Regions from separate parts of the Rudaeicoccus suwonensis genome, predicted to be linked through region 1. Evidence: predicted binding sites of a transcription regulator. Region 1 holds the regulator's gene; each other region holds the start of a gene.
What was found. The regulator LexA, encoded in region 1, represses DNA repair genes until DNA is damaged. The targets are predictions, from matches to a motif close to TCGAACANNTGTTCGA.
Positions count from the first base shown of each region.

Region 2: BKA23_RS01500 (HNH endonuclease signature motif containing protein) is a predicted target of LexA. The motif match lies at 4,658-4,673, and genes of this name have one in related genera.
Region 3: BKA23_RS11920 (HNH endonuclease signature motif containing protein) is a predicted target of LexA. The motif match lies at 2,628-2,643, and genes of this name have one in related genera.

Region 1 covers NZ_VIVQ01000001.1:2,286,579-2,293,637, reverse strand. Annotated here, with positions in the region: gene BKA23_RS10460 (DNA internalization-related competence protein ComEC/Rec2) at 1-2,281, shown strand, start outside; gene BKA23_RS10455 (LysR family transcriptional regulator) at 2,412-3,332, opposite strand; gene BKA23_RS10450 (NAD-dependent protein deacetylase) at 3,481-4,314, shown strand; gene lexA (transcriptional repressor LexA) at 4,330-5,049, opposite strand; gene BKA23_RS10440 (hypothetical protein) at 5,360-5,767, shown strand; gene nrdR (transcriptional regulator NrdR) at 6,332-6,832, shown strand; gene BKA23_RS10430 (vitamin B12-dependent ribonucleotide reductase) at 6,929-7,059, shown strand, end outside.
Region 2 covers NZ_VIVQ01000001.1:305,004-312,062, forward strand. Annotated here, with positions in the region: gene BKA23_RS01470 (response regulator transcription factor) at 1-500, shown strand, start outside; tRNA gene BKA23_RS01475 (tRNA-Phe) at 608-680, opposite strand; tRNA gene BKA23_RS01480 (tRNA-Asp) at 694-770, opposite strand; tRNA gene BKA23_RS01485 (tRNA-Glu) at 808-880, opposite strand; gene BKA23_RS01490 (PHP domain-containing protein) at 977-2,002, opposite strand; gene BKA23_RS01495 (hypothetical protein) at 2,193-2,663, shown strand; gene BKA23_RS01500 (HNH endonuclease signature motif containing protein) at 2,864-4,651, opposite strand; gene BKA23_RS17755 (hypothetical protein) at 4,900-5,349, opposite strand; gene BKA23_RS01510 (threo-3-hydroxy-L-aspartate ammonia-lyase) at 5,597-6,562, opposite strand; gene BKA23_RS01515 (hypothetical protein) at 6,580-7,059, opposite strand, start outside.
Region 3 covers NZ_VIVQ01000002.1:148,450-155,508, forward strand. Annotated here, with positions in the region: gene BKA23_RS11915 (acyl-CoA dehydrogenase family protein) at 1-434, shown strand, start outside; gene BKA23_RS11920 (HNH endonuclease signature motif containing protein) at 696-2,621, opposite strand; gene BKA23_RS11925 (NHL repeat-containing protein) at 3,201-4,421, shown strand; gene BKA23_RS11930 (Dyp-type peroxidase) at 4,421-5,827, shown strand; gene BKA23_RS11935 (extracellular solute-binding protein) at 5,881-6,942, shown strand; gene BKA23_RS11940 (ABC transporter permease) at 6,939-7,059, shown strand, end outside.

The DNA of each region.
Region 1 (7,059 bases):
AACGGGTTTCGACCACTTCACTGCGACACCACGACCGTTGAAGTGGACTTGGCGTACGCGCACCTACCGGCGCGACGCGATCTACCCACGGTTGGTCGCCGTCGGAGCGCTTGGGGGAGCGGTGTCCGCGCTATGTCTGTGTGCCACCGCAGGACACCTTGCTGTCCGCTCAGCCGGGCCTATCGGCGAACTCTCGCAGACGTCGGCCATCGTGCGGGTCGAGGCTGTGGTCACCTCGGATCCCCGAGCGGTGGCTGCCGGCGTGGGCGGGGCGCAGCGACTGGTGATCACAACGGTGTCGGTCCGTCAGGTGGTGGCACGAGGAGCTGTGAGCACGACGACCACTCCCGTGCTCGTGCTCGGTGATGAGCGATGGCTTGAAGTCCATTGGCACCAACGCATTTCGTTCACAGGACGGCTGAAGCCGGCGGAGGCAGGTGACGACGTGGCGGCCATATTGACCGCGCGCGGTGCGCCGACGGTCCTCGCCGGTGCCGGCCCGTTGCTCGGCGCCATCGAGGGTCTGAGGGCTGACACACGCCAGGCGACATCCTCGCTGCCTGCCGATCCACGGGGCCTCGTGCCTGCACTGGTCATCGGTGACACCTCGGCCATGCCCCAGGAGCTCAACGACGACATGCGAGCCACCGGGATGTCGCACCTGAATGCTGTCTCCGGCTCGAACGTCACGCTCGTGCTCATGTCGGTGATCTGGCTGTCCGGGTGGCTGCGAATCCGCGGGCGCTGGCGGTTGATCTTCGCCGGCGCAGCGCTGGTGCTGTTCGTGTTGCTGTGTCGCCCGCAGCCGAGCGTCATACGGGCTGCTGCGATGGGAGCAGTCGGTCTGCTGGGAGTCTCGGTTGCCAGGCGGGCGGCGGGCCCGCCGGCGCTCGCCGCCGCGGTGGTGGTCCTGCTGATCTACGACCCGTGGCTGGCTGCGTCATACGGTTTTGCCCTGTCGACGCTCGCCACGGCTGGGCTGTTGTTCTTCGCCCGGCCCTGGGCCGACTGGTTCGCCCGGTTCCTGCCCTCCCGACTTCGCCGGTTAGCAGATGCCGTCGCGATCCCGGTGGCGGCGCAGGCGTTCTGCGCTCCGGTGATCGTGCTGCTGCAGGGATCGGTCAGCCTGATCGGGCTGCCTGCGAACGTGCTCGCCGCGCCGCTGGTTGCTCCGGCGACTCTCGCCGGTGTCATCACGGTCGTGGTCGCGGGCTTCAGCACGTCTGTGGCGGCGGTGCCGGCCTGGTTGGCGGGCTTGCCCGCGTGGGGCATCGCGTGGGTGGCGCACGCAGCCGCGAGGGTGCCGATGGGCAGCCTGCCGTGGGTGCCCGGCACCGTGGGTGCGTTGCTGTTGGCAGCCTTGGTGTTGCTGCTGTTGCTGAGTGGCCCGTGGCTTGCCCGTGCTGCTCTGCGACGACCTTGGCTGGCAGGGGGACTCGCGCTCGTCATCGCAGCCGTGTGGACTCCGATGCCCAGCCTCGGCTGGCCGCCGCCTGGATGGGTGTATGTCGCCTGCGACGTGGGTCAGGGCGACGGCGGTGCACTTGCGACGTCGTCGGGTCATGCAGTGGTCGTCGACGCGGGGCCTGAGCCAGGTCCGATGGCTGCCTGCCTCGACCGGCTCGGCATACAGGTCGTCGACGCGCTGGTGCTCACCCACTTCCACGCCGACCACGTGGGCGGCATCGACGGCGTCTTCGCCGGACGCACGGTTCGCGCGGTGTATGTGACCCCCGTGGAGCCGGGCGGACAGCAATCCGGCGGGGATGAGCCCAGCGACGAGCCGCTGGTGCATCAGGTATCTGCCGCGCATCGGCTCACCCCGCAGCCGTTGAAGACAGGCGACACACTGACGTTCACCGGTCTGCAGGCCACGGTGGTCTGGCCAAGCCGCGTGCTGCACGCCGGATCAGAACAAAACAACGCCAGCATCGTGCTCGACGTGCACTCCCGCGGCCTACGGATCGTGCTGACCGGCGACATCGAGAAGGAGGCCGCCGCCGCAGCGTTGCGCGAGCTTCGCAAGGCACCCGATGGCACTCACGTCGACGTGCTGAAGGTGCCGCATCACGGTTCCGCCAACCAGGATCCCGACTTCGAACACGAGTTGCAGGCGACCATAGGAGTGATCAGTGTCGGCGCCGACAACGACTACGGGCACCCCACCGCCAAGACACTGGATCTCTTGCGCGACAGCGGCACCGCGGTCGTCCGGACCGATCGTGGCGGCGACATCGCGGTGGTCTCGCGCGACGGCCACGCCCTGATCGCGCGACCGTGAACCGACAGCAACAACCCGCACAGCCCCCGGATCTGATCCGGCGGGTCAGCTCAGCTGGCCGATGTGCTTGTTTCTGTAGGGCGGCCGCGATCGTCGTCAGCACGGTCCCGCGTCAGCGCTTTCTGCGGCGTCAGTGACACAGGCTCTTGACCTGCGCCGCCTCGCACAGCGCGTCCAGCGTCGCCGCGACGGCGGGCACCCGTTGCAGATCAGGAGTGGTCACGGCATACACGGCGCGTCGGGACGCCGGCTCGATCGGCAGGGTGACAATCCCGGGGTGGCTGGCGGACCGGCGGATGAGATCCGGGATGAGTGCCACGCCCAGCCCCTCGGCGACCAAACCCATCACCGCAACGTAATCCTCGGTCTCGAACGCGACGTCGGGCGTGAAACCGGCGCGGGACGCCAGCGACAACAGGTGTCCGCGACAGCGGGGGCATCCAGCAATCCACGGCTCGGTGGCCAGCGCGGCAAGATTGACCCGCTCGGTGGCGGCCAGCGGATGATCCGTCGGCACGGCCAGGCGCACCTCGTCGTCCAGCAGTTTGCGGGTGACGAACGCGTCCAGATCCTCTTCGCCACGCGCCAGGTCCGTGCCTTCGTAGGCGAAGGCGACGGCCACATCGCACTCACCCGACCGCAGCGCTGCCAACGACTCCGGCGGTTCGGCCTCGGTGAAGCTGACCTGAACGTCAGGGAATCGTTGCTTGACCAAGGCGAGCGCTCTGGGAACCAGCGTGGACGACGATGATGGGAAAGCCATCAGGCGAACACGCCCCGCACGCAAACCTGCGATGGCGGCGACCTCGGACTCTGCTGCCTGAAGTGCCGCCAGCACAGCGACCGCGTGACGAGCGAGCACCAGTCCCGCTTCGGTCAACCGGACGTTTCGCCCGAGGCGCTCGACCAGCACAGTGCCGGTGCGTTCCTCCAATCGCCGCACCATCTGCGAGATCGCCGGCTGGGAGTATCCCAGGGAGGCCGCTGCGGCGGTGAAACTGCCCTCATCGCTGATGGCTTTGATCACCCGAAGCCCCGCTGCATCGATCATGCAATCGAGAATAACCCGTTGTTATCGGAATCGGGAGATGTCGATGCTCGGGTGATCGACGGTCCGACGTCAGCAGGTGTGCCGCAGCCAGTGGTCCTTCCTGGCCCACCACCCCGAACCACAGATCCCGGTGTGAGAGGTTGGCGATGTGACGAACGACTGGCAACGCCTGCGCGAGTTGGTTGCTGCCGGCGGGCTCGTCGCGCTCACCGGCGCCGGCCTGTCCACCGAATCAGGCATCCCCGACTACCGCGGCGCCGATGGTGAGCGCCGGATCCAGCCGATGACCGCGCAGGAGCTTTTGGCGAGTCCCGTTGCGCGGCAACGCTACTGGGCGCGTTCGTATGTCGGGTGGCCCCGCTTTGCCGCAGCCACGCCCAATGCGGGCCATCGGGCCGTGGCGGCGCTACAGTCCGCGGCATACGTCGGGTCGATCATCACCCAGAACGTCGACGGGCTGCACCAACGAGCCGGTGCGCACGACGTGGTCGAACTGCACGGCAGCCTGGCGCAGGTGGTGTGCATGAACTGCGGGGAGCGTTACGCCCGCGCCATCGTCGACCAATGGCTCACCGAGGCCAACCCGGATTTCGATCGGTCCTTCGACGGGCCCCTACGCCCGGATGGCGACGTCGCGTTGGCGGAGACGGCGATCGCGGGGTTCCGAGTGGGTCACTGTCTGGTGTGTGGATCTGACCTGTTGAAACCGGATGTCGTGATGTTCGGCGAGTCGGTACCCAAGGACGTTGTTCAATCGTGTTTCGACGCGGTTGACGCCGCGAGCGGATTGCTGGTGCTCGGATCATCTCTTGCGGTCATGTCGGGCTACCGGTTCGTGCGACGGGCGGCCCGATCCGGTCTCCCGGTGCTCCTGATCACGCATGGCTGGACGCGGGCGCGCGAGGATGAGTTGTCGGTGCACATCGATGCGCCGTTGGGCGCCAGCCTGACCCGTCTGGTGGAGGAACTTCAGACGTCCTGACCCGTCAGGTCCTTCTCAGATACTGCGCAGGACGGCTGTCACCTTGCCCAGGACAGTCGCCTCGTCGCCGTCGATGGGCTCGAACGCGTCGTTGTGCGGGATGAGCCACACCTTTCCGTCGGTCCGGCGGAAGGTCTTGACCGTGGCCTCGCCATCGATCATCGCCGCGACGATGTCTCCGTTGGTGGCCGTCGGCTGCTGCCGCACGACGACCCAGTCGCCGTCGCAGATCGCAGCGTCGATCATGGAGTTGCCGACAACCTTGAGCAGGAACAGGTCGCCTTCGCCGACGATCTGCTTGGGCAGCGGGAAGACGTCCTCGACGACTTCGTCGGCAAGGATGGGCCCGCCCGCGGCGATACGACCGACCACCGGGATGTATGCCGCTGCCGGCTGCTGGTTGCCGAGGTCGGTCTCGTCGAAGCTGGATTCGTCGACCGTCGTGACGCTCGACCCGCCGCGGTAACCGCGGGTGTCCTTGGTCGCCTCGGGATCGATGACCTCGATGGCGCGTGGGCGATTGGGATCGCGTCGCAGGTACCCCTTGCGTTCCAGCATGGTCAATTGATGTGCCACCGAACTGGGGCTGGTGAGCCCGACTGCGTCGCCGATCTCACGCAAACTCGGCGGGTAGCCACGTCGATCGACCGAATTGCGGATCACCTGCAGCACCTTCGTCTGTCGGGTCGTCAGGCGTTCGCCTGACCGATCGGGCAGCCGGTGAACTTCAGCCATCGACGCGTCTCCTCATCCCGCCCCTGATCGATGAAATGCCTGCAATGTCGCACATTTTCCAGGTTGCACCGAGGGGCTGTCGGTGGTCGCTGGTTGAGTTCTTCACGTGAGACAAGCGTATGCGGTTCGGACACAAGTGCCAAACATTTGTACGACGCGTGTCTCCACGAATCCGAACAAGCGTGCTATAAATCGTACAGACGTGCGATCGCACGGGTGTTCGACCGACACATCGACGCACCGGCTCACGGTGAGTCGGGTGTCATCCGCAGACGTCGCGTCACCGCACGCAGATTCATGGGAGGAAGACATGAGCGCAGTCACCCAGTGGGCTTGCCCGACCACCGAGCCGGCGCGACGCCGTCATCTGCAGTCGGTCCCGACCGGTCCTGCTGCAGCCGGTCGCAGTTCCGTCGCTCGGCCGGCGACGACCGCCAGGCCGATCCGCCTCACGCGGCGCGCTCGCCTGCTGCTCGGCGTCGTCGGTGCTGCTGTGGTGTGCACGGTCGTCGGCGGCTCCTGGGCCTCGTTGGCATCGCCCGGAGTGCCGGCGCCGCAGCAGACGGTCACGGTGCAGCCGGGCCAGACGTTGTCGCAGATCGCGCACGAGGCGTATCCGAAGCTCTCGATCGACGACGCGGTGGCGCGTATGCAGATCGTCAACCAACTGAACTCCAGTCAAGTGGGCGCGGGCGAGCGCCTGATCATCACGCGCTGAATGTCGCGTGTTGGGGGAGAGCGCCATGTCGGCCTACCACGCACCATGTGACGCCGGGGCGGCAACTGCGGCCCCGGCGTCACACGCCGGGTGAGAGGTGAGGCGTGCCAGCGTCGATGTTCGACGGTGGGGCTCCTATGGCCCCCGTGCGGTCGGACATTCCGCACGGGGCTCACTGTGCGTAGCGCATGGAGGGCACGGTCTGTGCGCGTAGCGGGACACTGTCGGGAGCCGCACGGGGGTGGCGACACGCCGTTACGCAGTCGTTTCCGACGCCATGACCTGCGCTTTTGTGAGCGGCGCGCCAGGGGTCTTGCGACTTGTGTGGACTCGGCCTAATATCCCTACATCTAGTAGTTACATGGATGTAAGTCGTCCACATGTAGTCCCCAATATATCCACCGGTTACCCACAACGGCATCCACAGAGCCCGAGTGCGGTGGTTCTGTCATGCCCGCTTTCTCCCGCACCGGTGAGGCGGTCGGGCATGGGTGCGGGAGTGCTGTTGCCGTCATACAGCCCGACCGTCATAGGTCACAGGTCATCGACTCGGAGGGAGCCGCGATGCACTGCCCGTTCTGCCGCCACGACGACAGCCGCGTCGTCGACAGCCGCACCAGTGACGACGGCACATGCATCAAGCGGCGCCGCCAGTGCCCGACGTGCGGCAAACGCTTTTCCACGCTCGAAACTGCCAGCCTCACTGTCGTGAAGCGATCCGGTGCCAGCGAGCCGTTCAGTCGCGGCAAGGTGCTGGTCGGCGTCCGCAAAGCCTGCCAGGGGCGCCCGGTCAGCGAGGACGACCTGGCCCTGCTCGCCCAGCAGGTCGAGGAGTCGATCCGCATGCTAGGCGCCGCCGAGATCGACGCCCACGACGTGGGTCTGGCAGTGCTTGCACCGCTGCGCAGCCTGGACGAGGTCGCCTATCTGCGGTTCGCCAGCGTCTACCAGGCATTCGACAACCTGGAGGACTTCGAGGCCGCGATCACGCTGTTGCGCGCCGAACGCGCAGCGAGCGGTGTCGAGCCCGCCACCGCTGTCGGTGGTCCCAGCGACACTGATTGACAGACGACAGCACCCGATCTCAGCACCGCCCGACATACCTGCAGTTCCACCTTCGTCATCCGCACCACATCGCCATACATCTCTTGGAGGACACGCATGACAGACACGGCCGACACCCGTCCGAAGACTCGCCGCGCAGGTGCGGGCGTGCACGTCGAACGCATCTTCACCACCCCTGGTGTGCATCCGTATGACGAGGTCACCTGGGAGTCGCGCGATGTCGTGCA
Region 2 (7,059 bases), 2.0 Mb from region 1:
TGGTGCTGCTCGATGTGCGGATGCAGCGGATGGACGGGATCACCGCCACGGCAGCGTTGCGGTCGCTGCCGAATCCGCCGAGGGTGATCGTGCTGACGACCTGGGATGCCGACGACGTGGTCATGCGCGCGATCGATGCGGGTGCAGCGGGCTTCCTGCTGAAGACCGCCGCCCCTCGCGAACTCATGGATGCCGTGCGCAATGTGGGCGCCGGCGACGGTGCCCTTTCCCCACAGAGCGTGCGAGCCGTGTTCGAACACCTGAACTCCCGCAACGGCGGCGACTGGCAGGCGGCTCGTGTGGCGGCAGAGCAACTGACCATTCGCGAACTCGAAGTCGTACGGGCCGTCGTCGAGGGGTTGAGCAACGCCGAGATCGGCAGGCGGCTGTATGTCGGTGAGGCCACCGTCAAGACCCACCTCGCCTCGGCTCAGCAGAAGCTCGGAGCAACCAATCGGGTGAGCGTCGCCGTGGCGGCAGTGCGCGCCGGTATCGCCTGACGGCGTCCGACCCGCTGGCTGGGTCGTGGCGGTGTGACCACGGTGGCGTGCCGGGGACCGCAAAAGGCCCGCCTGCGAGGAGGCGAGCCTTCGGCATACGTGCTCGGTGGCCAGAGACGGGGTCGAACCGCCGACCTAACGATTTTCAGTCGTTCGCTCTACCAACTGAGCTATCTGGCCCTTCGGAAAGGGATGGCGACCCCGACGGGACTCGAACCCGCGACCTCCGCCGTGACAGGGCGGCGCGCTAACCAACTGCGCTACGGGGCCTTGCGGCCATGAAACATCATCGCAAATGCGATGCGCGTATCCCCAACGGGATTCGAACCCGTGCTGCCGCCGTGAAAGGGCGGTGTCCTAGGCCGCTAGACGATGGGGACCTCGTTCTCGCAACCAGTCCTCAGCATCAGCCGCCTCGGCTGGTGTCGAGGACGTCATGACTATAGGGGGTCGGACTGGCATCCACCAAAACGAGGTCAACCGGCTGCCCAGTCGAGCAGTTCGGGGAGGGGCCACGTGTTGACGATGCGGTGCCTGGGGACCCCCAGCCGTGCCGCGCGCTCGCAGCCGTACTCGATGAAATCCAGTTGGCCGGGCGCGTGCGCGTCGCTGTCGATCGAGAACAGGCAGCCCGCCTCGATGGCCATGCGCACGAGGTCGTCGGGTGGATCGCAGCGCTCTGGTCGGGAGTTGATTTCGACCGCGACGCCCTCCTCGGCGCACGCCGCGAAGACCCCTGCCGCATCGAAGGACGACTGCGCCCGTTTGCCGCGGTCACCGTCGACGAGGCGGCCGGTGCAGTGCCCGAGGATGTTCGACCGCGGATGGCGCACCGCGGCGATCATGCGGCGGGTCATCGCCGGAGCGCTCATCTTCAGCTTGGAGTGGACCGACACCACCCGCAGATCCAGCTTCGCCAGCATCGCGTCGCTCTGGTCGAGTTCGCCGTCATCCAGGATGTCGACCTCGATGCCCTTGAGGAGGGTGAAGTCGGTTGCGCCGTCGGCGAGTTGTTGGTTGATGCGGTCGATGAGCGCGAGTTGTGTTCGCAGACGCTCGGCAGTCAGCCCGTTGGCGACCTTCAGTCGCGGCGAGTGGTCTGTCAACACGAGGTACTCATGGCCGAGTTCCATTGCCGTTGCGACCATTTCGGGAATCGGTGATCCGCCGTCACTCCAGTCCGAGTGGCAGTGGCAGTCACCGCGTAAGGCCGCGCGGACGTCCTCGCCACCTTCGATCAGGCGTCGGGGTGACGTGGCCTCGAGGTCGATCAGATACTGCGGACGGGTGCCGTGCAGGCACGCAGCGATGACGGCTTCGGTGGCCTTGCCGATACCAGGAAGATCGGCCAAAGTGCCCTCGGCAGAGCGTCTTTCGAGTTCCGCGCGGGGCGTCTTGATGACGGTGTCACAGGCGTGTCTGAAGGCCTGGACGCGGTAGGTGCCGGCCCGAGACCGCTCAAGTAGGAACGCGATGCGCCGCAATGCGTCGACAGGTTCCATCGCGTCGTCGTTCAGTTGGTCGGGCATGCCTCCGTCAGCACGCCCGTTCGCACTGCCGTTGCCGTCGTTTTTCGTGTCGATCTTCGAGTCGTCGCCCACGGTGCCATACGCGGTCGCATTTGCGTCGTCGCGCCCGGTCTTCGTCATACACCTCAGCTTGGCATGGGGTCTCCGGTTAGGGTTCCTGATCGTGCGAGCTTCGGTGCTGATCGCGCTGGTGGTGGCCGGCGCTGCGTGGGCGTGGTGGGCCCGTCGGCGTATGCAGAAGCGTCAGTTGGCATGGCTGGTGCGCGCTGCCGGGGCGAGTGCGCGACGTGGGGCGATCATCACGGCGATGTCGCAGTCTCTGGCGGCGTTTGTCGCTGTCGTGGTGCTCGCCTTCTCGGTGTGGGTCGAGGAGGCACACCGGGTGTTCTGGTTGCGAATGCCGTTGGCAGTGCTCGTGATTGCGATCTACGTGCCGTATGCCGCAGTCCTTGCGCCGGTGCGTGTCAACGTCAAGAACCTGCGCCGCACCCCGCAACGCCGGATGGTCGAGTCCGGCGCGCGCCCGGATGTGGCCGACGCCATTGCGCGAGCCGGCCGGCCATTCGCATTGATCGGGTCGCTGATCTTCCTTGCGGCAGTCACCGTGCTGGTCTGGCACCACCTGCGCAACTGACATTCCCTGCCATCATGCGTGCGTGGTGTCCACCGGCGCCACACCGAGGCACCTGGATCCGCCGGCGCCACCTGCGCAACTGGCATCCACCGGGATCACGCGCCCGTGGTGTCCGCCGGCATCGCTGGTGTCCGCTGGCATCGCTGGCGCACCTGGGATGCGCTGGCTGTTGTTGTGTCTTTCACATGGCGGAGGTGTCCTCAACTGACCGCAGTCGTCATCTCGGTCGTTAGCGGCACGCTTCCGCCGATGACCGTCGTCTTGTCGGCCGGCTTGGTTACGTAGGTGCGCAATCCCGGGCTGGTCCAGGTGCACACACCATCGGCGGTCATCGTCACCTGCCAGGCGGTTTCGTGCTTGGCCCGATGGTGATGCCGGCACAGACTCTGCAGGTTCGCCGGACTCGTCGGGCCTGCCGGCCACGGGATGACGTGGTCGGCATCGCAGTACTTCGCCAGCTGCACACAGCCGGGGAACCTGCAGTGCTCGTCACGCTCCCGCACGAAGCGTGCGATGGCAGCTGTCGGCCGGTACGTTTTCGACGTCGACTCCACCAGCGCGCCGCTGTCGACGTCGACCAGTCGTCGGGCCACGTTCGTGCCGACGAAGTTCGCAATGTGCACCACGTGGTCCGCCGAGATCACGCCGATGCCAGGTAAGACAACGTCAGTGAAAGCAACGTCTGTAGGGTTCGCGCTTGTTGGGGTGTGATCGTCACGGACCGCCCAATCACAGTGCTGGATCTTTGCTTTCATCTCGAGCAGCTCAGCCAGCGCGCGATCCCAGTCGGGTTCACCATCCCAGTCGCAGTCACGGTCGTCGTGCTCGTAGGCGTCGTCCCAGTCGTCGTCCCGGTCGTCCGGTGGGTGGTCGTCATACCTCAGCCAATGCGCCCGGCCGGCGGCGACCTCGGCATACGGGTCGGGGAACAGTTCGTCGTGCAGCGCCGCCACCCGGGCCAGCGAATCAGCATTGTCTGGTTGGTCGAGGTTGTCTGGTTGGTCGACGTTGATTGGTTGGTCAACGTTGTCTGGTTGGTCAACGTTGATTGGTCGGTCGACGGGCACGTCAGGCAACACTCCGGTGGGCGGGCTGGCTGGGCGGTCGCCAGGCGGCGATGCTGTGCGGTCGACAGGGAGCTGGAAGACGACTGTGCTCCGGAGCTCGACGTTCTGCAGCACAAGGTCACTCAGGGCGTCGGCACGGCACTCGCCGAGCGTCTTGTCGGTGGTGGTGTCCCGGTGCAGCTGTCGTGCCAGTTCTTCGACCGAGGCCATGATCGCCGCGGCCTTGTCAGCAGGCAGTAGGCATGTCATCTCGCACAGGCCGGGAATCGAACTCGCCCGAGTGAAGACGCCGATCTCTTCGCGTCTGCGTTTTCGCGTCGCTGATTCGGCTGCGACCGGGTCTAGTTTCGCCAGCAGACGCGCGACCCGCCGGGCGATCTGCGTCGTCGTCATACCGCCGATTCCGCGGTCGAGCAGGTCGGACTCGACGGCGGCGCACACATCATCCGGAGCGAACTGCAGGCCGCTCAGCACCTTCGCCATCTTGGCGTGCTCAAGTCGGCCGTTGCCGACCTCGCGGAGGAGGCGTGGCGTCAAGGTCGCCGCGTCGACGGAATCCTGCAACCGGACATCGACCTGGCGAGGGCTCCAGCCGAGCAGTGGGCCGAGCTCGGTGGCGATCCAGTCGTCGGCCCAACCCAAGGGATGACGCACCTCGCGCCATGCACCGGTGTCTTTGTCTCGCGCCGATTCGATGGTGGCGACCTGCGCGATGCGCAACGATTGGGTGCCCTGCGCTGAATTGACGACCGACTGCAGCGTTTCGATCTGAGTCAGCAGAGCCTGCGATGACAGAGAACCGGAGTCCTCGCCGGCGACGTCGAAGGCGGTGATCAGCAATTCCCTGGCAGCCGCGATCAACTCACCCGACGTCGCAGCAGCGATCGCATCGGTGTTGAGTAGCAGAACGTCCTGAGCCATGATTAATCGTACATATGTTCGAACAAAGATGCAAGCTCGTTCTTCAACTCATGGCCATGCCTCAAGACATCGGCGACTGTTCGCCATCGGACTGTCACGTCTGACGACGTCGGTGACGATGGATCCGTCGAGCACTATCGATGGTGCCTCTGTCCGCATGAGAGTCCGCCGATCGAGCGCTTGTTGAAGGCGAAAGCTGCCGACCAGGCAACAGGCTGGCAATGACCAGGCGGTGATGTCCGCAAACCTCAATTGGTGAGATTGAGGTGCTTCGGTGCTACCTGCGTGAATGGATCGCCGGAGGACGCAACCAACGTGACTGTGTAGTCGCCCGTGGGAAGCGGGGGCATCCCGCCATTGCCAATGCACGTGGGCGTGGTCTGGGTCGGCTGTTCGGTCATGGTGCAGGTGCTGTACGTCGTCGACACCGGCACCTGCAGCGTCGTGATACCGGTTGCCAGTATCGGCTGCAGTTCGCAGTCGTCAGGAAAGGCCGGAGTGATCGTCAGATGTGATCCGTTCAGCGCGGTCTGGACGTTGATGGCGCAACCTTGACCCGGCGGGCCGTCGCTGAAGGCGATTGTGTGGCCGGACGAGTTCTTGATGGCGAGCGTCGCCGACACAGTCTGGCCGGCTTTCATCACCGAGCGACCAAAAGTGAAGCAATACGACAGGCTGTCGACGCCCGAGGGACCCATCGGTTTCGACCACTGGCATGGGGCCACCGTCGCGGAACTGTTCGGCATAGAAGCACCACAACCTCCGACGCAGAGCACTAGTGCGCCGATGAGGCCAGCCGTCCTCAGCGGTGCGTTGCACCGGACCATCGCATCACCTCGTTCGAACCGCGCCCGCAAGCCTCTGAACGACAAGACGTTTTCAAGGTAGCCCGAGGATTGCTCAGAACGAAGGCCCAGCGATTGTTTGCTGCGATTGCCAGCAGTCTCAGCGCGTGGCTGTGCCACTGATCAACTGCGCGAAACGCTGCAGGTCGACATTGCCCCCGGAGATGATCACGCCGACCCGTGCACCTTGCAGTTGCGGCGCGAGTGAGCGCGCTGCGGCATACCCGAGCACGCCGGTCGGCTCGACGATGAGCTTGCAGGTCTGCGCGAGAGACGCCATACCGGCGATCAATTCGTCGTCGGAGACTAGGACGATGTCCTCGACGAGTTCTCGGATCACCGGGAACGTATGACGCCCCAGCGCGGTCGTCTGAGCGCCGTCGGCAATGGTCCGCGGGACCGGAATGCGCACGATCTCGCCGCTGTCGAAGGACCGCTTGCCATCGTCGCCGGCGGCTGGCTCGGCGCCGAAAACCCTTATCGTAGAACGGATTCCGTGAGCCGTGATGGCCGATCCGCTGAGCAACCCGCCACCGCCGAGCGGCGCGATCACGACATCCAGATCTGGCACGTCCTCGAGCAGTTCGAGGGCTGCGGTCCCCTGCCCGGCGATGATCGCCGGGTCGTCGAAGGGCGGCACCAGTGCACACCCGTCGCGGTCGGCCAACTCGCGGGCAATGGCCTCTCTGTCCTCGGTGTGCCGGTCGTAGGTAACGACGTCTGCGCCATACCCACGCGTGGCGGTGAGCTTCAGCTGTGGCGCATCGGTGGGCATGACGATCGTCGCCCGGATGCCGAGCAGGCTGGCTGCCAATGCGACCGCCTGCGCATGGTTGCCCGACGAAAAAGCAACGACGCCAGCATCTTTCGCGGAGTCACTGAGCTGACTCAATGCGTTGTACGCACCACGGAATTTGAAGGCGCCCATCCGCTGCAGGTTCTCGCACTTCAGGTGCAACGAGACCCCGAGCTCGGCGTCGATCCGCCGCGAGGTGACCACCGGCGTTCGGTGTGCGACGCCCGAAATGCGATCCGCGGCCCGCTGTATGTCCGACAGCTGCACCATGTCCGGCAGCCGCAACGTCAGTCGGTCGCCTTCTCGGTGGAGTCCGCAGCCTCGGCGGGGGCGTCGGCGGCCTTCTCATCGGCCTTCTTCACGGCGGCGGACTCGCCAGCCGTCTCGTGATCCTTCGCCTGAGCGCCCGAGTCGCCAGCCGTGGAATCGGCAACCGACGCAAGCTTGTTCACTGCCTTCGGCGCCACGCGGGCCGCCTGCTCCTTGCCCTTGTCAGCGAGCTTGGCGGCCTTCTTGCCTGTCGCGTCCTGCACGGTCTTGACCGCGAAGATGATGCCGGCGACGCCGACCGCCATGACCAGGCGAGGGTGCTTCACGCCGCGCTTGACCAGGACGCTCTCGACCTTCGAGTCGACTTTCAGCCCGATGCCGGACGTGACGAGCATGAGGCCGCCGGTGACGGCGCCGATGGCCGAACCTGCCTCGATCGCGGTGCCCAGCGAGTCGCCCTCGGGCACGCCGTCCTTGTGCTTGAAGTTCAGGTATGC
Region 3 (7,059 bases), on a different contig from region 1:
AGGCGCGCTTCGGCATCGTCTTCGGCGCCATGGGTGCCGCGCGTGACTGCCTCGAAGCGACACTGGAGTATGCCGAAAGCCGTCGCGTGTTCGACAAGTCGCTTGCGGCATACCAGTTGACGCAGGCGAAGCTCGCGGACATGGCGGTCGAACTCGCCAAGGGAATGCTGCTGGCCCTGCACCTGGGCCGGTTGAAGGATTCGACCGGTGTGACAAATGAGCAGGTCAGCCTCGGAAAGCTGAACAACTGCCGCGAGGCGATCAAGATCGCGCGCACCTGCCGGACGATCATGGCGGCGAATGGCATCACGCTGGACTACCCGGTGTTGCGGCACGCGAACAACCTTGAGTCGGTGATGACGTACGAGGGCACATCCGAGGTGCACCAGCTGATCATCGGTCAGGCCCTGACCGGCGAATCTTCTTTCCGCTGAGCCGCATTCGAGGTTGCTGACCATCAGTCTTCTCCTGGGACGCGGACGCCTCGGAGATCGGCCACGTTCGCGGGCTCAGTCGACGGGTCATGTCACGCGACTTCAGTCGGCGGGTCGTGTCCCATGGAGTTCAGTGACCAGGTCCTCTATGGCCAGGTCCGCAGACCAGCCAGCCGCATGCATCAGGCGCAGTTCAGTCGACGGGTCAGCGACGTTTCAGTCGGCGGGTTGCGGGTCTTGGTGCGGTGGTGTCGGGCGAGTTCAGTCGGCGGGTCGGGTGAGGTAGCGGCGGCCACTGGGGCTGGTCCAGGTGCATACCCCGTCGGTGGTCATGGTGACCTGCCACCGGGTTTGGTGTTTGACCCGGTGGTGGTGCCGGCACAGGCATTGCAGGTTCGCCGGGGTCGTGGGTCCGGTGGGCCAGGGGATCACGTGGTCGGCGTCGCAATACGTGGCGGGTTGGGTGCAGCCGGGGAACCGGCAGTGCTGGTCCCGGTCTTTGACGAATCGGGCAATGCCGGCGGTGGGGCGGTACTTGGTCGAGGTTGCTTGGACCAGCACACCGGTGGTCGCGTCCAGGAGTGTGCGTGCCAGGGACACTCCCAGCGTGCTGGTCAACGCGTGGACGTGGGAGGGCAGGATCGTGCCGACCCCCGGCACGATCACCGGACCCGCCCCCGCTATTGCCGGCGCTGACGCCGACGGCATGACGTGCCGTGATGGTGCGACCAGGTTGGCCGTGTCGGGCACAGTGACCGGGTTGGTCGGGGCACCAATGTCGGGGTAGTCACCGAAGTGCGGGTCGGCGGTGAAGACGCCGTCCAGTGGTGGGTCGGGTAGCGAGTCGACCAGGTGTGCCAGGGCGGTGTCCCAGTCGATTTCATGGTCAGGATCATCATCGAAGACGTCGTCGGGTGGTTCTGGCCACCCGCACGGGGACCATCCCTCGCCATCAAGGTTCCACTCTTCATCCGGTGGTGGGTTGTTCTCGGTACGGACGACCTGGGTCCAGCCCATGGTGTGCGGGTCGGGGAACAACCGGTCACACAACGCCGCGACCTGTGCCCGAGCAGTATCCGAACCATCACCGACCACAGCACCACTGCCTGCAGCACCGGCGATGGTCGCGGCGACTGCACCGCTGTCAACCGCAGTACCGGCGACAGCAGCCGTGGCGGCAGCAGCACCGGTGACGCCGGCTGCGGCGGATGCCGACCCTGCGGCGGTTGAGCACGCGGCGGTTGCCGCACCAGCCGCGGTTGCAGTGCTGGTCGTGGTGGTAGTTGCGGTGGCGTCGCCGGGGAATACCCCGGTCATGACGGGGATGTGGAAGGTCAGATGGGTGTCGACGTGGGCGTTCTGCAACACCAAATCCACCAACGCATCGACCCGGCATTGCGGCAAGCTGATCACCTCCACCGCGTCCTGGTGCAACTGACGGGCCAGCTGCTCGACTGCGGACATGATCCGCGCTGCTTGGGCTGAGTCCAGCACGACCTTGATCTCACTCAACCCCGGCACATGACTAGCGCGACAGGACACCCCGACCTCACGCTCCCTCGTCTTCGTACCGGATGTTTGGGCGGCGGTCGGGTCGAGGTCGGCCAGGATCCTCGGGACCCGCCTGGCAATCTGCGTGGTGGTCAACCCACCAATGCCTTGGTCTAAGAGTGCTGATTCGACTGCTGCCGCCACGTCCGTGGGTGCGGACCCCAACCCGGCGGTGACCTTGTGCATCTTCTCCGCCGCTAACCGGCCCGCGCCGACTTCCCGCAACAGTCTCGGTGTCAGCGTGACCGCGTCCAAGGCTTGGTCCAGGCGGGTGTCCGCTTGGCGTGGACCCCACGCCAGCAGGGCCCCGATCTCGGAGGAGACCCACTCGTTGGTCCACCCCAACTGGTGCCGCACCCACGACGTCACCGGCGGACCCTCGGTCTCACCGGACAGGTCGGTGACGTCTTCAATCGAAGCGACCTGCGCCATCCGCACCACCCGGGCACCATCCACCGAATTCGCCACCCGCTGCACGGCCTCGACCTGCGCCAGGAGTTCGTCCCGGGTCAACCCGGGCGCATCAGCGCAGATCACCTCGAACGCCCGCACCATCAACACACCCGCCGCTTCCAACAACTCCCCACTGGTGGCGTGCTCCACCGCTGACTCGGCCAGCAGTGGTGTGATCGACATACTTCATCGTACATACGTTCGAGGGCGTGGTCAAGTCCGATGACTCGGCCGCGCTCATGTCTCAAGACACCGGGAAGACTCAGTGCGCGGTCGCGGGCTGCGTCGGACGCCACGCGACTTGAGTGACGGCTGCACATCCGCCATCGATGACGGGATGACCTTTCACCGGCTGCGATAAGCCCTGGCCTGGATGAGTCCCCCGGTCGGCATCTCCGGGCAGAGATCACAGCCCGCGGCGCGGATGGCGGCGAGGGGTCACCTCCGACTGTGCGACCTCGCGCAGCGCTCGGCTCGCAGATCTCGCTCGGCGAACTCCACCTCGTGCATGAACGGGCTTGGCCAGGTGACGTTGGGCCGTTGCAGCCGACGAATTCTCCACCTCGCGCATGAACGGGCCCGGCCCTCAACCGCCCGACGATCGACGTATGCCCAGACAGGCCACTATCGGCCACGACCGCCGCCACCAACCACGTCATCCAGGGTTTTGTAAGCCAAACCTAAGTAAGTGTTCGGTAACTATGGCCAGTCTTACCTAAGTCACCGAGCCGTTCGGTGCGATTCCGGTGAGGTGAGCTGTACATGTTCAGATGGCGAAAGAGCCTGGCGTTCCTTGCAATAGGCGCAACCGCCACCATCACCGCAGGCTGCGGTTCGTCCAGCAGCAGCGGCAACTCCGTTCCCCAAGGACTCACCGGCCAACAGGCGCAGGGCTACGTCAACTCGCAGATCAGCAATGAGGACCGCTCCGCCGCGACAGTTCTCGACCCGCAACCTGGCAGCTTCCTGCACGGCAAGACCACCGTCTCGGTGCTCGGTTCGACCACGCCCAGCAACGGTGACGAAAACCCGTATGCCGTATGGCCTGTCACGCACACCGTCGGCACCGTGAAATCCGGAGACGTGCTGGTCGACGACTTCAACAACGAGTCCAACGACCAAGGCACCGGCACCACCATCGTCGACGTCCACACCGACGGCACGACGTCGGTCTTCGCCGACCTTCCGCACACAGTCGCCGGCTGCCCCGGCGGTGTCGGCCTCAGCACCGCAATGGTTCAACTGAGGACCGGATGGGTCATCGTCGGCAGCGTGCCGAGCACCGACGGCAAGACCGACACCGTCGGCCGCGGCTGCCTGCTCGTGCTCTCCCCAGAAGGCAAACTCGTCTCGACCATCACCGGCAGCTACCTCAACGGACCGTGGGACGCAACCGTCCGGGACAACGGCGACACCGCGACGCTTTTCGTCTCCAACACCGTTGTCGGACTTGCCCATTCGGCGACGGCGCAGTCCAGCCAGGGCGACGTCGTCCGCCTCTCGCTGAAGCAGACCACGACCTCTCCGCCGACGGTCACCGCCGAGCAGACCGTCGCATCTGGCCTGCTGGAGCGCGGCGACCCGTCCGCGTTCGTCAAGGGTCCGACCGGACTGGCCATCGCCAGCAACGGAACGCTGTATGTCGCAGACAACCTCAGCAACCGGATCGACGGCATACCGAACGCTCTGACCCGCACGACAACCGCAGGCACCGGTATGACGGTGTCGTCCGGTGGCCAACTGGCCGACCCGCTGGGGCTGGCGATCGCTCCGGACGGCGACCTCATCGCGGCGAACGCCCAGAACGGCAAGCTCGTCGAGATCACCACCACGGGTAAGCAGGTCGGCGAGTACTACGCGATCGAGAACACCGGTCAGGACCCGGCCGGCAACGGCGATCTGTTCGGCATCGCGATCAACCAGGCCGGCAACGGCATCCTGTTCGTCAAGGATGACGAAAACGTCCTCGCGGAGCTGCACTGATGCCAGGAACACCCGAAAAGCCATCAACAGCAGACTCTTCCGACGACGCGGTGGCGGTCCCGGCAGCGACGTCAAGCGGATCGGCGGACCAGTCCGGACCGCAGGCGCAGACCGACCGCTCCGGTCTGCGCCGCCGGTCCCTGCTGCGCGGCAGCGCGCTCGTCGGTGCCGGCGCAGTGGGCGGCGGCCTGCTCGGCGGTCTTGCCGGCCGTGCCACCGCGGCCAACGCCACCAGCAGCAGTCAGCTGCGCGAGTCGTTCTACGGCAAGCACCAGTCCGGCATCATCAGCAACACCCAGAAGCAGACCGTGCTCGCGGCCTTCGACGTGAGCTCCGCCAGCCGCTCCGACCTGTCGGCCCTGATGCAGGCATGGTCGGCACTCGCAGCGCCACTCACCTCCGGTGTCTCCCACACCGTGCCGATCTATCGCAGCAGCACCGACACCGGCGCCGCGTATGCCGATGCCACCAACGCGTCGACAACCGACGATTCCCTCGAGGCCTACCAGCTCGGGCCCTCACGACTCACGCTCACCGTCGGTTTCGGTCGCAGCCTGTTCGTCGACGGGACCGGCAGGGACAGATTCGGCCTCGCCTCGCAGCTGCCCGACCAACTGGCAGCTCTGCCGCACTTCCCGGGAGAGCAACTGACCGCGACGGACAGCGATGGCGACCTGTTCCTGCAGGCGTGCGCCGACGACGCCCAGGTCGCCTTCCACGCCGTCCGCAGCATCGCCCGCATCGCCCCCGATGTCGCCACCCTGCGCTGGACCCAACTGGGGTACACCCCCGACAACACCGGCGGAACCCCGCGCAACCTCATGGGTTTCAAGGACGGCACCATCGACTCGAACCTGCACCCGCCGACAAATCTCGACACGACCGTGTGGGCCGGAGCAGAAGGGCCGGTGTGGATGCAGGGCGGCAGCTACCTGGTCTACCGACGGATTCGTATGACGCTCGAGCACTGGGACCGCCTGGCGCCAAGCGACCAGGAACAGGTCATCGGTCGCCACAAACTGACCGGCGCTCCGCTGGGGGAGGACAACGAGTTCGCGCCCCTGAGGATGAGCTCCGCCATACCTGTCGATGCGCATGTCCGGCTCGCTGCACCGCAGACCAACGCGGGTGCGGTGATCCTGCGCCGCGCGTTCTCGTACAACAACGGCACCACCCAGTTCACCGAGCGGTGGCCCCCGTGGCGGCAGGCGCTGGAGTATGACGCGGGCCTGCTCTTCCTCGCCTACCAGCAGGACCCGCGAAAAGCGTTCGTGCCGATCAACACTCGGCTGTCGCAGCAGGACGCGATGAACCAGTTCACGACGCACACCGCGAGCGCGGTTTTCGCCGTGCCACCGGGCATCACCGGACCGGGCGACTGGTTCGGACGATCGCTGCTGAGCTGACCCGGCACACCGAACGCCGGCCCAACCCCGTCACCACAACCGAAAGACAGCCGATGAATGACTTCCTGAGCCGGCCATCGAGACGCTCCGTGCTCACCGCCGCCGGCGCCGCGCTCGTGGCCGGGACCGCTGCCGCATGCGGATCCGGTTCCAGCTCCTCCCACGGCAGCGCGAGCGAGACCATCACCCTCTACAACGCCCAGCACCCACAGACGACCGACGCGATGATCTCGGCGTTCACCGCCCAGACCGGGATCAAGGTCCGCGTGGTCAACGACGACGAGGACGTGCTGACCGCGCAACTGGAGCAGGAGGGCAGCAACTCACCCGCCGACGTGTTCTACACCGAGAACTCCAACTGGCTGCAGCAACTGGCCGACCGCAAGATGCTGGCCACCGTCGACGCTGCTACCCGCGCGGGAATCCCCAAGGCGGACAGCGCAATTGACGGCAGCTGGGTCGGCATTTCGGCACGTATCAGCGCGCTGATCTACAACCCCGCCAAGATCGGTGCGGCGGATCTGCCGACGACCATCGCCGCGATGGCGGATCGCACATACAAGGGTCGCTTGGAGATCGCGCCGTCAGAGACCGACTTCTGGCCGTTGGTCTGCTCGGTGGCGCGCGCCACCGGCAATGCGGCGACCCTCACCTGGTTGAACGGGCTCAAGACCAATGCGGGTGCCGGCGACAACGTGCCCGACAACGAGACGCTGTCCAGCGACGTGAACCAGGGCACCACCGACTTCGCGGTGATCAACCACTACTACTTCTACCGGCTGCGCGCCGAACTCGGTCAGAACGCGATGAATGCCAAGCTCGCCTACTTCGCCCCGGGCGACCCCGGCTTCGTGCGTGCGATCTCCGGCGCCGCGATCCTGAAGTCGAGCAAGCACCAGGCGGCTGCGCAGAAGTTCCTGGCATTCATGACCGCCGAAGCTGGTCAGACCGTTCTGGCCCACGGACAGAGCTACGAATACCCGCTGCGCGCGGGCGTGAGCGCCAACGTGCAGCTGCCGCCGCTGTCGTCATACAAGACGAATTCGTTCGACCCGGCCGACCTCGGCACCGGTGAGACAGCCAAGACACTGCTGCAGCAGAGCGGCCTGATGTGAGCGGACTGCGAGGTCTGGGGGACCTCGCGAGAGGCCGCCTCGTCGTCGCTGTCAGCGCGGTCGTCGCCGTCGTCATGCTGCTGCCACTCGTGCTGGTCGTGCTCGACGTCCACTCGG